DNA from 3 places in the Dyella jiangningensis genome. Region 3 is predicted to be linked to each of the others. Evidence: predicted binding sites of a transcription regulator. Region 3 holds the regulator's gene; each other region holds the start of a gene.
The links. Region 3 encodes FliA, which starts transcription of late flagellar genes. Its sites were predicted from a motif close to TAAAGTTTNNCNNNCNNNGGCCGATAA; they were not measured.

Region 1 (3,273 bases), on a different contig from region 3:
TGACCAGCATGTAGTCCGACTTGTAGCTGAGATAGCCGTAACGGTAGGCCAGGTCGCCCAAACCGCCGGCGCCGATGGCGCCACCCATGGCGGTATAGCCCACCAGCGCGATGGCAGTGACCGTGGTGCCCGCAATCAGGCCTCCGCGAGCCTCCGGGAGCAATACATGTCGCACGATCTGCCAGGTGCTGGCGCCCATCGCCTGGCTGGCCTCGATCACGCCGCGCTGCACTTCGCGCAAGGCGGTTTCCACCAGGCGCGCGAAGAACGGCGCGGCGCCGATCACCAGCGGCGGGATCGCGCCACGAATGCCCAGCTTGGTGCCTACCAGCACATAGGTGAGCGGCATCAGCACGATCATCAGGATGATGAAAGGGATCGAGCGCAGGATGTTCACCACCAGCGAAAGGATGGCGTACAGCTTGGGCATGGCGCGCAGCTGGCCCTTGCCGGTGAGGTAGAGCAGCACGCCGAGCGGTAGGCCGATCGCCACGGTGAGCAGAAGCGAGCCGCCCAGCATCAGCAGGGTGTCGATGCAGGCGCGGCCGATCTCGCTCCAGTCGTCGATGTTGGGAAACAGACTCTGCAGCGGCGAGTTCATGCGCGGTTCTCCGGCGACAGCGTGGTGATTTCTTCGACTTCGATGCCCGCCTGGCGCAGGCTGGCCAACGCCTCGTCGACACGGGCGCCCTGCATGGCCAGGGTGAGCTGGCCGTAGGGCAGGTTCTTGATGCGATCGATGCGGCCGGCGAGGATGTTGAAATCCACGTCGGTTTCGCGAGCCACGCGCCCCAGCGCCGGCGTCCAGGTGGCTTCGCCGCGGAACGACAGGCGCAGGATGCGTCCGGGCACGTTCGCGAATGGTGCCTGTTCGCCGGCAGCCTCCTCGGGCAGCGCCTCGTTGACGAAGCGACGCGTGGTGGGGTGCTTGGGATGCAGGAACACATCCGCCACCGCGCCGCTCTCCACGATGGTGCCCGCATCCAGCACGGCCACGCGATCGCACACGCGCCGCACCACGTCCATTTCGTGCGTGATCAGCACGATGGTCAGCTTCAATTCGCGATTGATCTCCGCCAGCAGGTCGAGCACCGCGGCGGTGGTCTGCGGGTCGAGCGCACTGGTTGCCTCGTCGCACAGCAGGATCGACGGCCGGTTGGCCAGTGCGCGCGCAATGCCCACGCGCTGCTTCTGGCCGCCGGACAGCTGCGAAGGGAACTTGTCGGCATGGGCGCTCAGCCCCACGCGGGCGAGCAGTTCGTCCACCCGACGGCGAATGACCTCCGCATCGCGCTCGCCGGCGAGGCGCAGCGGGAAGGCGACGTTTTCCGCCACCGTCTGGGAAGCCAGCAGGTTGAAGTGCTGGAAGATCATGCCGATCCGTTGGCGCTTCTCGCGCAGCTGCGCGTCGCTCAGCATCGTCATGTCGGTGCCGTCGACCAGGATGTGGCCGCCGCTCGGCCGCTCCAGCAGGTTGATCAGACGTATAAGCGTCGATTTGCCGGCGCCCGAATGGCCGATGATGCCGAACACCTCGCCGTCGACGATGTCGAGGTCGAACGCGTGCAGCGCGGGAACATCCTTTCCGTCGACGCGGTAGGACTTGTGGACGGCCTGGAATCTGATCACGGGATACCTTCGTGCAAACCGGAGGCGGGCGCCTTGGGGACGGGTGCCGGCAGGCCGGCGGCTGCCAAGCATAAGACAACTGGCGTTGCCGGTCCGAAACCGCCCTCAAGTTGGTGCCGAAACTGCCGATAAGCGGTGCTGCGACAAAGAGCTGGGGGGCTCGGATGATCCGCTACACGATCAAGGTCCGCATGGGATTGCGGCTAGGGCTGGTGCTGTTGTTCCTGGTGGTCACCGGTTTGGTGGGGCTCTATGGCATCGATCGTGCGAATGCCAATACGGATGAGGTCTACAGGGAAGCCAGCAGCGTGTTCGCCCAGCTGCAGGCCGGGCACCCCGATCTTTCGCTGACGGCCGCGCGCCAGTCGCTGGAGGCGGGCGCGCAGAAGCATGCCGCGCAAGGGCACGACATCCGTAACGTGGCGCTGGGCGTCGTGCTCGCAGGCCTGCTGCTTTCGGTGATCTTCGACGGGATCTTCGTGCGATCGGTGACGGTCCGCCTGCGCGACGCGCTGGCGCTGGCGCGCATGGTGGCCGATGGACGCCTCGACAACCGCATTCCCGCGCTCTATTCCGACGAGATCGGTGAATTGCGCGCTGCTTTCCGTGACATGGACGAGCGCCTGGCCAATGTGATCCGCAAGGTGCGCGACGGCGCAGGCGCCGTCAACGTCGCCGCGCAACAGCTGGTGAAGGACAACCAGGGCCTGTCGGGCCAGCTGAGCGAGGATGCCAGCGGATTGCGCGACACGGCCGAAGACATGGATGCCGTGTCCGCGTCGGTGGAGGAAACCGCCGAGCATGCGCGCCACGCCGACCGGCTCGCCGCCGATGCGCGCGTGTGCGCGGAGGACGGCGGCGAGGTGGTGTCGCAGATGCAGCAGGCCATGGTCGCCATTGGCCATTCCAGTGGGCGCATCGACGACATCGTGGGGCTCATCGACGCCATCGCGTTCCAGACACGCCTGCTCGCGCTCAACGCCGCCGTGGAGGCGGCACGCGCGGGTGAGCATGGTCGTGGATTCGCCGTGGTGGCAGGCGAAGTGCGCGATCTCGCCCAGCGCTGCACGGTGGCGGCGGGCGAGATCAAGCAGCTGATCGCCGACAGCCGCGAAAAGATCGCGGATGGTACGCAGCTCGCGAGCCGTTCCGGCGACACGCTGGCCAGGATCGTGCACAGCGTGCGCGAATTGACCGACGTGGTCGGTCATATCGCCCGCGCCAGCGCACAGCAATCGCATGGCGTGGGGAAAGCCAGCATGGCGCTCAACCGGATCGACGAGGCGATGCGCGCCCATGAGTCGCTGCTGCGCCAGGCCAGCGAGGCCAGCCGGCACATGCTCGCGCAGGCCGATGGCCTGGCGGACAACGTGGCTTATTTCACTTTCACGCGCGCCTGATCGCCGTCCGGCGTTTCGTCGCTCATCGTCAAGGGGCTCCTCGATGGAACAGCACTACGACTTGGTCATGGTGGCGTACTCGTTCGTGATCGCCACGCTCGCGGGCTACTGCGGCATCGAAATGACCGCGCGCATCCGCGCCGCCGCGCCGGAAGAAAAAGGGCGCTGGATCATCGCCGGCGCCTTTGCATTCGGCACCGGCGTGTGGTCCATGCATTTCATGGGCATGGCGGCGCTCACGCTG
Region 2 (3,273 bases), on a different contig from region 3:
CTTGCGCAGCGTCAACAGAAGGCGGATCGCGAGCGAGGCAACGCCAACCTGCCCACCATCCTGCTCGATCGACGCAAGCAACGCTCCGAAGACACCGGCGCGCGCCTGCATACGTCGCAGCGCCTGCAGCGCGAACGCCAGCACGAGCGGATCTCGCAAGCCCGTGCGCGTGTCGAACAACATCGTTCCCAGCGATTCGACCTGGGCGAACTTCCGGCGACGCATGCGTCGCTCCAACTGGAAGGCCTCGTACCGCCGCACGGCCACGCGCAACCGATCGACCTGCATCTCGCACCGGGCGAGCGCCTGCACCTGGACGGCGACAATGGCAGCGGCAAGTCGAGCCTGCTCGCCACCATCCTCGGCCGCCTGCCTCCGCGGTCGGGAAGCATACGACGGGGCGAACGCGCCTTGCTGATCGATCAGCACTACAGCCTGCTTCGTGACGACTGGAGCGCGCTGGACAACCTTCATGCGTTGTCGCCGGGACATTCGCCCACGCGCTACCGCGAATACCTTGCCGGCATCGGCCTGCGCGCAGAGCGGGCCGACCTGCCCACCGGCATGCTCAGCGGCGGCGAGCGCGTGAAACTCGCCTTGCTGGCACTGGACAGCGCCATCGAACCGTACGATCTGCTGCTGCTCGACGAGCCCGACAGCCACCTTGACCTGGACAGCCGCCTGCTGCTCGAACAGGCGCTGGCGACATACCGTGGTTCGCTCGTGCTGGTCAGCCACGACGCCGGGCTCATCGCACAGGCCGGCATCACGCGGCGGCTCCGCCTGCATAAACCACTCGCCCACACCACGCGGGGTGGGTGACAATCACGCGACTGCGCTGCAAGGCTTGCCCATGAACATCGTCGAAGTCCGCCATCCGCTCATCCAGCACAAGCTGGGCCTCATGCGCCGGGCCGGCATCAGTACCAAGGAATTCCGCGAGCTCGCCTCCGAGGTCGCCTCGTTGCTGACCTACGAGGCCACCAAAGACCTGGAAACCATCGAGAAGACCATCGAGGGGTGGGCCGGCCCGCTCACCGTGCACCAGATCAAGGGCAAGAAGGTCACCATCGTGCCGATCCTGCGCGCAGGCCTGGGCATGTTGCCCGGCGTGCTCGACATGATTCCCGCCGCCAAGGTCAGCGTGGTGGGCCTGCAGCGCGACGAGGAAACACTCAAGCCCATCGCCTACTACGAGAAGCTAACCGGTCGCATGGACGAGCGCATCGCGCTCATCGTCGATCCCATGCTCGCCACGGCGGGCACGCTGGTGGCCACGGTGGACATGCTCAAGGCCGCCGGCTGCAAGCGCATCAAGGGGCTTTTCCTCGTAGCGGCGCCCGAGGGCCTCAAGCGCATCGAGGCGGCGCACCCCGACGTCGAGATCTACACGGCGGCCATCGACGATCACCTCAACGAGCACGGCTACATCCTGCCGGGCCTCGGCGATGCGGGCGACAAGATCTTCGGCACCAAGCAATTGCCGAACGCCTGAAGTTCCCCGCCATTCGCGCCCAAGGCCTCGCCTCGCGGCGGGGCCTTTTTGCCTGCGCCAGAGTGAGAAGTGCAGCACGAAAGTCATCGATCGGACACATGCGGATGGCATGCTTGCCGCGCTTTCAGTGCCCGCCAAAATAATCACAACGCACTGATTTTAAAATAGATTTTTTCGATTTCCAGCTAAAGTTGCAGCGCGGTGAGCCGACAGCTCTTGCAGTTCCCTCACCCAGACGTGCCATGTTCAAACGCCCGAAGTGGATTCCCGGATTGTCGTTGCGCCAGCGCCTGCTGTTGCGCATGTCGTCCATACTCGGATTGCTCGCCGTGATGGGCGCAGCAGGTGCACTGCAACTGCACCGCGCGGACGCGCGCATCCATGGACTCGTGCAAGGTTCGCTCAGCCCCGTCGCCGATGTCGGCCGCGTGCAGAACGACTACAACAGCAGCCTGCAGGCGCTGGTGCATGCGGTGCTATCGCAATTGCCCTCCGCGGTGGACGACGCGCGCACGCGCATCCATGCCGATCGCGTGGATGCCGAGCGTCATTGGAAGTCGCTGATCGCCAGCGAGCTCGCGCAGGAACAGGCGCAATCACTAAAGTTGACCAGCGTGCACCGCGCCGAAGCCGACCGCACCATCGACGAAACACTCGCCCTGCTCGACGCGGGTCAGTTCGATCTCGGCTCGCTGAAGTTGAGCACCGAGGTGCAACCGGCCTATGAGCCGCTGCAAAGCGACTATGCCAACCTGTTCCAGGCCGCGCTGGCCAAGGGCAACCAGCAGGTGGAAGTGCAGCGCCTGGCCGATCGTGACGGGATGATCGTGCTGGGCGTGATGCTCGCCATGGCGTTGTTCATCACCATCCTGCTCGACGGCGCCCTGCTGCGTTCGCTGATGCAGCGCCTGACACTCGCCATCGAGGTCGCACAGCGCATTGCGTCCGGCTCGCTGGGCGAGCGCATCGATGTCGGTCGCGGCGACGAGTTCGGCGCATTGCTGCGTGCCCTCGCCTCGATGGACAACCAGCTCACTCGGGTACTCGTCCAGGTACGCGCCAGTGCGCTCTCGGTGGACGAGCGCGCGCGCCATCTCGCCCACGACAATCATGCCTTGAGCGAGCGCACCCAGATGCAGGCCGCCGGGCTCGAAGAGACCACCGCGTCGATGGAACACATGGCATCCCGCGCCGTGGAAGGCGCCGGCCATGCCAATGGCGCCGCCGGCGCGGCGCGCGAAGCCCTGCGGCATGTCGAGCAGGGTCGACAGGTCGCCAGCGAAGCGCTGGATTCCATGGGCGCGATCCAGGATGCCAGCCGCGGCATTGCCGAGATCGTGGACTTGGTCGACAGCATCGCCTTCCAGACCAACCTGCTCTCGCTCAATGCAGCCATCGAAGCTGCACAGGCCGGCGAACGTGGACGCGGCTTCGCCGTGGTGGCGGGCGAAGTGCGCCAGTTGGCGCATCGCTGCGTGGAGGCCGGCAAGGACATTCGCCGCCTGATCAACCACAGCACCGACGCCGTGGAGGTGGCGCGCGAACGCGTGGCGCGCTCCAGCACCGCACTCGACGGCATCATGCAGAGCATGACGCGCGTATCCACGCTGGTCTCGCAGATCTCCGACAACGGGCAAAGCCAGGTCAGCGGCATTACGCAGGTGAACCGAACCATGCTGGAGATGGATCGCATCACGCAGGCCAATGCGGGACTGGTGGAAGACATCAACACCACCGGCCACGCACTGACCCTCGACGCCCAATCGTTGATGCGCCAG
Region 3 (3,273 bases):
TCCTCACCAAGCTCGACGAGGCTCCCAGCCTCGGCGGTGCGCTGTCGGTTCTCATCCGCCACCGACTGGCGCTCGACTACATCACCGACGGCCAGCGCGTGCCCGAGGACATCGCCGCCGCCGATGCGCGCGTGCTGGTGTGCCGCGCCGCCCAGGTGCTCAAGGGCAACGCCGCCGCGACGGCGGACGACGATGTGATGGCGGAACGGTTCGGACTGGCGGTGGCAAACGCATGAGCGCTTTCGCAATGAATCAGGCGATCGGTCTGGAGAGCATGCTGCGTGCCCTGGCGGAACGGCACGGCAGGCAGAACCCCGGCCAGGACCAGGCCTTCGGCCTGGCCAGCCCTCCGCCGCGCAAGCGCTGTCGCGCCATCGCGGTGGCCGGCGGCAAGGGCGGCGTGGGCAAGACCACGGTGTCGGTGAACCTCGGCATGGCGCTGGCGATGGGCGGTCACGACGTGATCCTGCTCGACGCCGACATGGGCCTGGCCAACATCGACGTGCTGCTGGGCCTCACGCCCACGCGCCATATCGGTCATCTGCTCGACGGCGCGTGTGGCATCGAGGATCTGCTGCTGCCTGCGCGGCACGGCCTCAAGGTGGTGCCGGCCGGTTCCGGCACGCGCCGCCTGGCCCAGCTCAGCAACACCGAGCACGCCGCGGTCATCCGCGCCTTCGACGACCTGGTGTCGCCGCCGGACTACCTGCTGGTGGATACCGCCGCGGGCGTCTCGGACAACGTGGCGATGTTCGCCGCGGCGGCCGACGACGTGGTGCTGGTGGTCTGCGACGAGCCGGCCTCGCTCACCGACGCCTACGCGATGCTCAAGGTGCTGAGCCGCGACTTCGGCGTCCGCCGCTTCCGCATGGTGGCGAACATGGTGCGCAACCTGGGTGAGGCGAAACAGCTGCACCAGAAGCTGGCGCGCGTCAGCGACCGCTTCCTGGACGTGGCCCTGGATTTCATGGGCATGGTGCCGAACGACGAACGCCTGCGGCAGGCCATCAAGCGCCAGAGCGCGGTGGTCGACCTGTGGCCGTCCAGCCGGTCGGGCCAGGCATTCAAGCAATTGGCAGGTGCGGTCGATACATGGGGTGAACCCGAAAGACTCGGCCTGGACCGCATTGCCTTCTTCAGCAGGCAGGCCGCTGTGGCCAACGGGTGGTGAGAAATGAGCGTGGCTTCCGAATACCTGCAACTGCAACGCCAAAGTGCCGACGAGCTGGTCCGCCAGCACGCCCCGCTGGTGCGAAGGATCGCCTATCACCTGATGGGCCGCCTGCCGCCGAGCGTGGACGTGAGCGACCTGATCCAGGCCGGCATGATCGGGCTGCTGGAAGCGGCGCGTAATTTCGCGACGGGACGCAATGCGAGCTTCGAGACGTTTGCGGGCATCCGCATTCGTGGCGCGATGCTCGACGAACTGCGCCGCACCGACTGGACGCCGCGCTCGGTGCACCGAAAGGTGCGCGAGATGGCCGAGGTGGTGCGCCAGATCGAGATCGAGACCGGCGCCGATGCCGACGACGCCGAAGTGATGCGGCGACTGGGCATGGGCGCGGAGGAATACCACCAGGTGCTGGCCGATGCCGCGAGCGCCCGCTTGCTGAGCCTCTCGGCACCGGACGACGCCGAGGGCGGCGCCGCCTTCGATGTGGCTGACGGCGAAAGCCTGAATCCGCAGGAGAGCGTCGAGAACGACGGCATGCGCAGTGCGCTGGTCGAGGCCATCGGCAGCCTGCCCGAACGCGAGCAGCTGGTGATGTCGCTGTATTACGAGGAGGAGTTGAACCTCAAGGAAATCGGCGCGGTGCTCGGGGTGACCGAGTCGCGCGCCTGCCAGATCCACGGCCAGGCAGTGGTGCGCTTGCGGGCGCGCATGAGCGGCTGGCACGACGCGGTCGAGCAGAGCCGGAAGCAAAAGAAGAAGGGGTGAGCGGCGAAGGCGCAAGCCCGGGCATGCCGGTGAAGCCGACGCGCGTCCACCGCGGTCGGTGCGCTCTCGCCACTCGCCTCGTCCCTGTTTAAACCATCCACACACGCTCAGCGGAGAAAGCGTTTGGACAAGAACATGAAAATCCTCGTGGTGGACGACTTTTCCACCATGCGGCGCATCGTCCGCAACCTGCTGGTGGAGCTGGGTTTCAGCAACCCGCTCATCCAGGAAGCCGATGACGGCGAAAACGCGCTCACCATGCTGAAGGCCAACGCCTTCGACCTGGTCGTCACCGACTGGAACATGCCCAACATGACGGGCATCGACCTCTTGCGCGCGATCCGTGCCGAGCCCTCGCTGAAGGGCATGCCGGTGCTGATGGTTACCGCCGAGAACAACCGCGACCAGATCATCGCCGCCGCGCAGGCCGGCGTGAACGGCTACATCGTCAAGCCGTTCACCGCCGTCACGCTGCAGGAAAAACTCACCAAGATCTTCGAGCGGCTTGCCGCCAGCGGAGCCGCCGCATGAACGCACAAGTATCCCTGATGGATGGCGGCTCGCTGCCGCAGGAACTGCACGACCTCCTCAACAGCTCTGACGGCGCCGCCTTCGAGCAGGCGCTCGACGTGCTGGTGCGCCAGCGCGAGCAGCGCATGTTCCGCGCGCTGGGCCTCTTGGCCCGCGATCTGCACGACGCCGTGCGCCGCCTCGGTGGCGACCTGGCGCAGGAAGGCGTGCCGGGCAGCGTGGCCGACGCGCGCCAGCATCTGCAGGACGTGCTGGAGATGAGTTCGCAGGCCGCGCACCGCACGCTGGATTTCGCCGAGCGCATGCGCCCGCAGGCCGAAGCCGTGGCCGAGAACGCCAACGCCGTGATCGACGGCACGCCCGAGGGCGACGTGGCCCACGTGCTGGCGAAGCAGGCGCAGTCGTTCGCCAACGAGTGCCGCGAAGGCCTGGCCGATTTCGTGGTGGCGCAGTCGTGGCAGGACCTCGCCGGCCAGCGCATCAAGAAGGTCGTCAACTTCATCGGCAGCGTGGAGAACTCGCTGCTGGAACTGGTGAGCCTCACCGGTGCGCTCGCCACCGGCGAAGCTGCGGCGGCGCCGGTCAAGGTCACCAGCCAGGACGAAGCCGATCGTCTTCTCAGCGAATTCGGCTTCTAAAAGAAAAAAAGAATAAGGACTGGCATGGATCCCACGTTCGACAGCGAGCTGCGCGATGCCTTCCTGGTGGAAGCCGGGGACCTCGTGCAGCGCCTGGGCGACCAGCTGATCGGGCTGGAAGGCTCACCGCGCGACAGCGAACTGCTGAACGCGGTGTTTCGCGCG

Region 1: a site for FliA is predicted at 1,735-1,761, ahead of CA260_RS14525 (methyl-accepting chemotaxis protein). Genes of this name have one in related genera too.
Region 2: a site for FliA is predicted at 1,682-1,708, ahead of CA260_RS15745 (methyl-accepting chemotaxis protein). Genes of this name have one in related genera too.

The regions. Positions count from the first base shown of each region.
Region 1 is NZ_NFZS01000004.1:428,509-431,781, reverse strand. Features, by position in the region: gene CA260_RS14535 (methionine ABC transporter permease) at 1-601, opposite strand, end outside; gene CA260_RS14530 (methionine ABC transporter ATP-binding protein) at 598-1,629, opposite strand; gene CA260_RS14525 (methyl-accepting chemotaxis protein) at 1,794-3,029, shown strand; gene CA260_RS14520 (MHYT domain-containing protein) at 3,073-3,273, shown strand, end outside.
Region 2 is NZ_NFZS01000004.1:685,376-688,648, forward strand. Features, by position in the region: gene CA260_RS15735 (ATP-binding cassette domain-containing protein) at 1-822, shown strand, start outside; gene upp (uracil phosphoribosyltransferase) at 854-1,495, shown strand; gene CA260_RS15745 (methyl-accepting chemotaxis protein) at 1,738-3,273, shown strand, end outside.
Region 3 is NZ_NFZS01000001.1:1,144,881-1,148,153, forward strand. Features, by position in the region: gene flhF (flagellar biosynthesis protein FlhF) at 1-236, shown strand, start outside; gene CA260_RS04995 (MinD/ParA family ATP-binding protein) at 248-1,171, shown strand; gene CA260_RS05000 (RNA polymerase sigma factor FliA) at 1,175-1,939, shown strand; gene cheY (chemotaxis response regulator CheY) at 2,063-2,470, shown strand; gene CA260_RS05010 (protein phosphatase CheZ) at 2,467-3,108, shown strand; gene CA260_RS05015 (chemotaxis protein CheA) at 3,133-3,273, shown strand, end outside.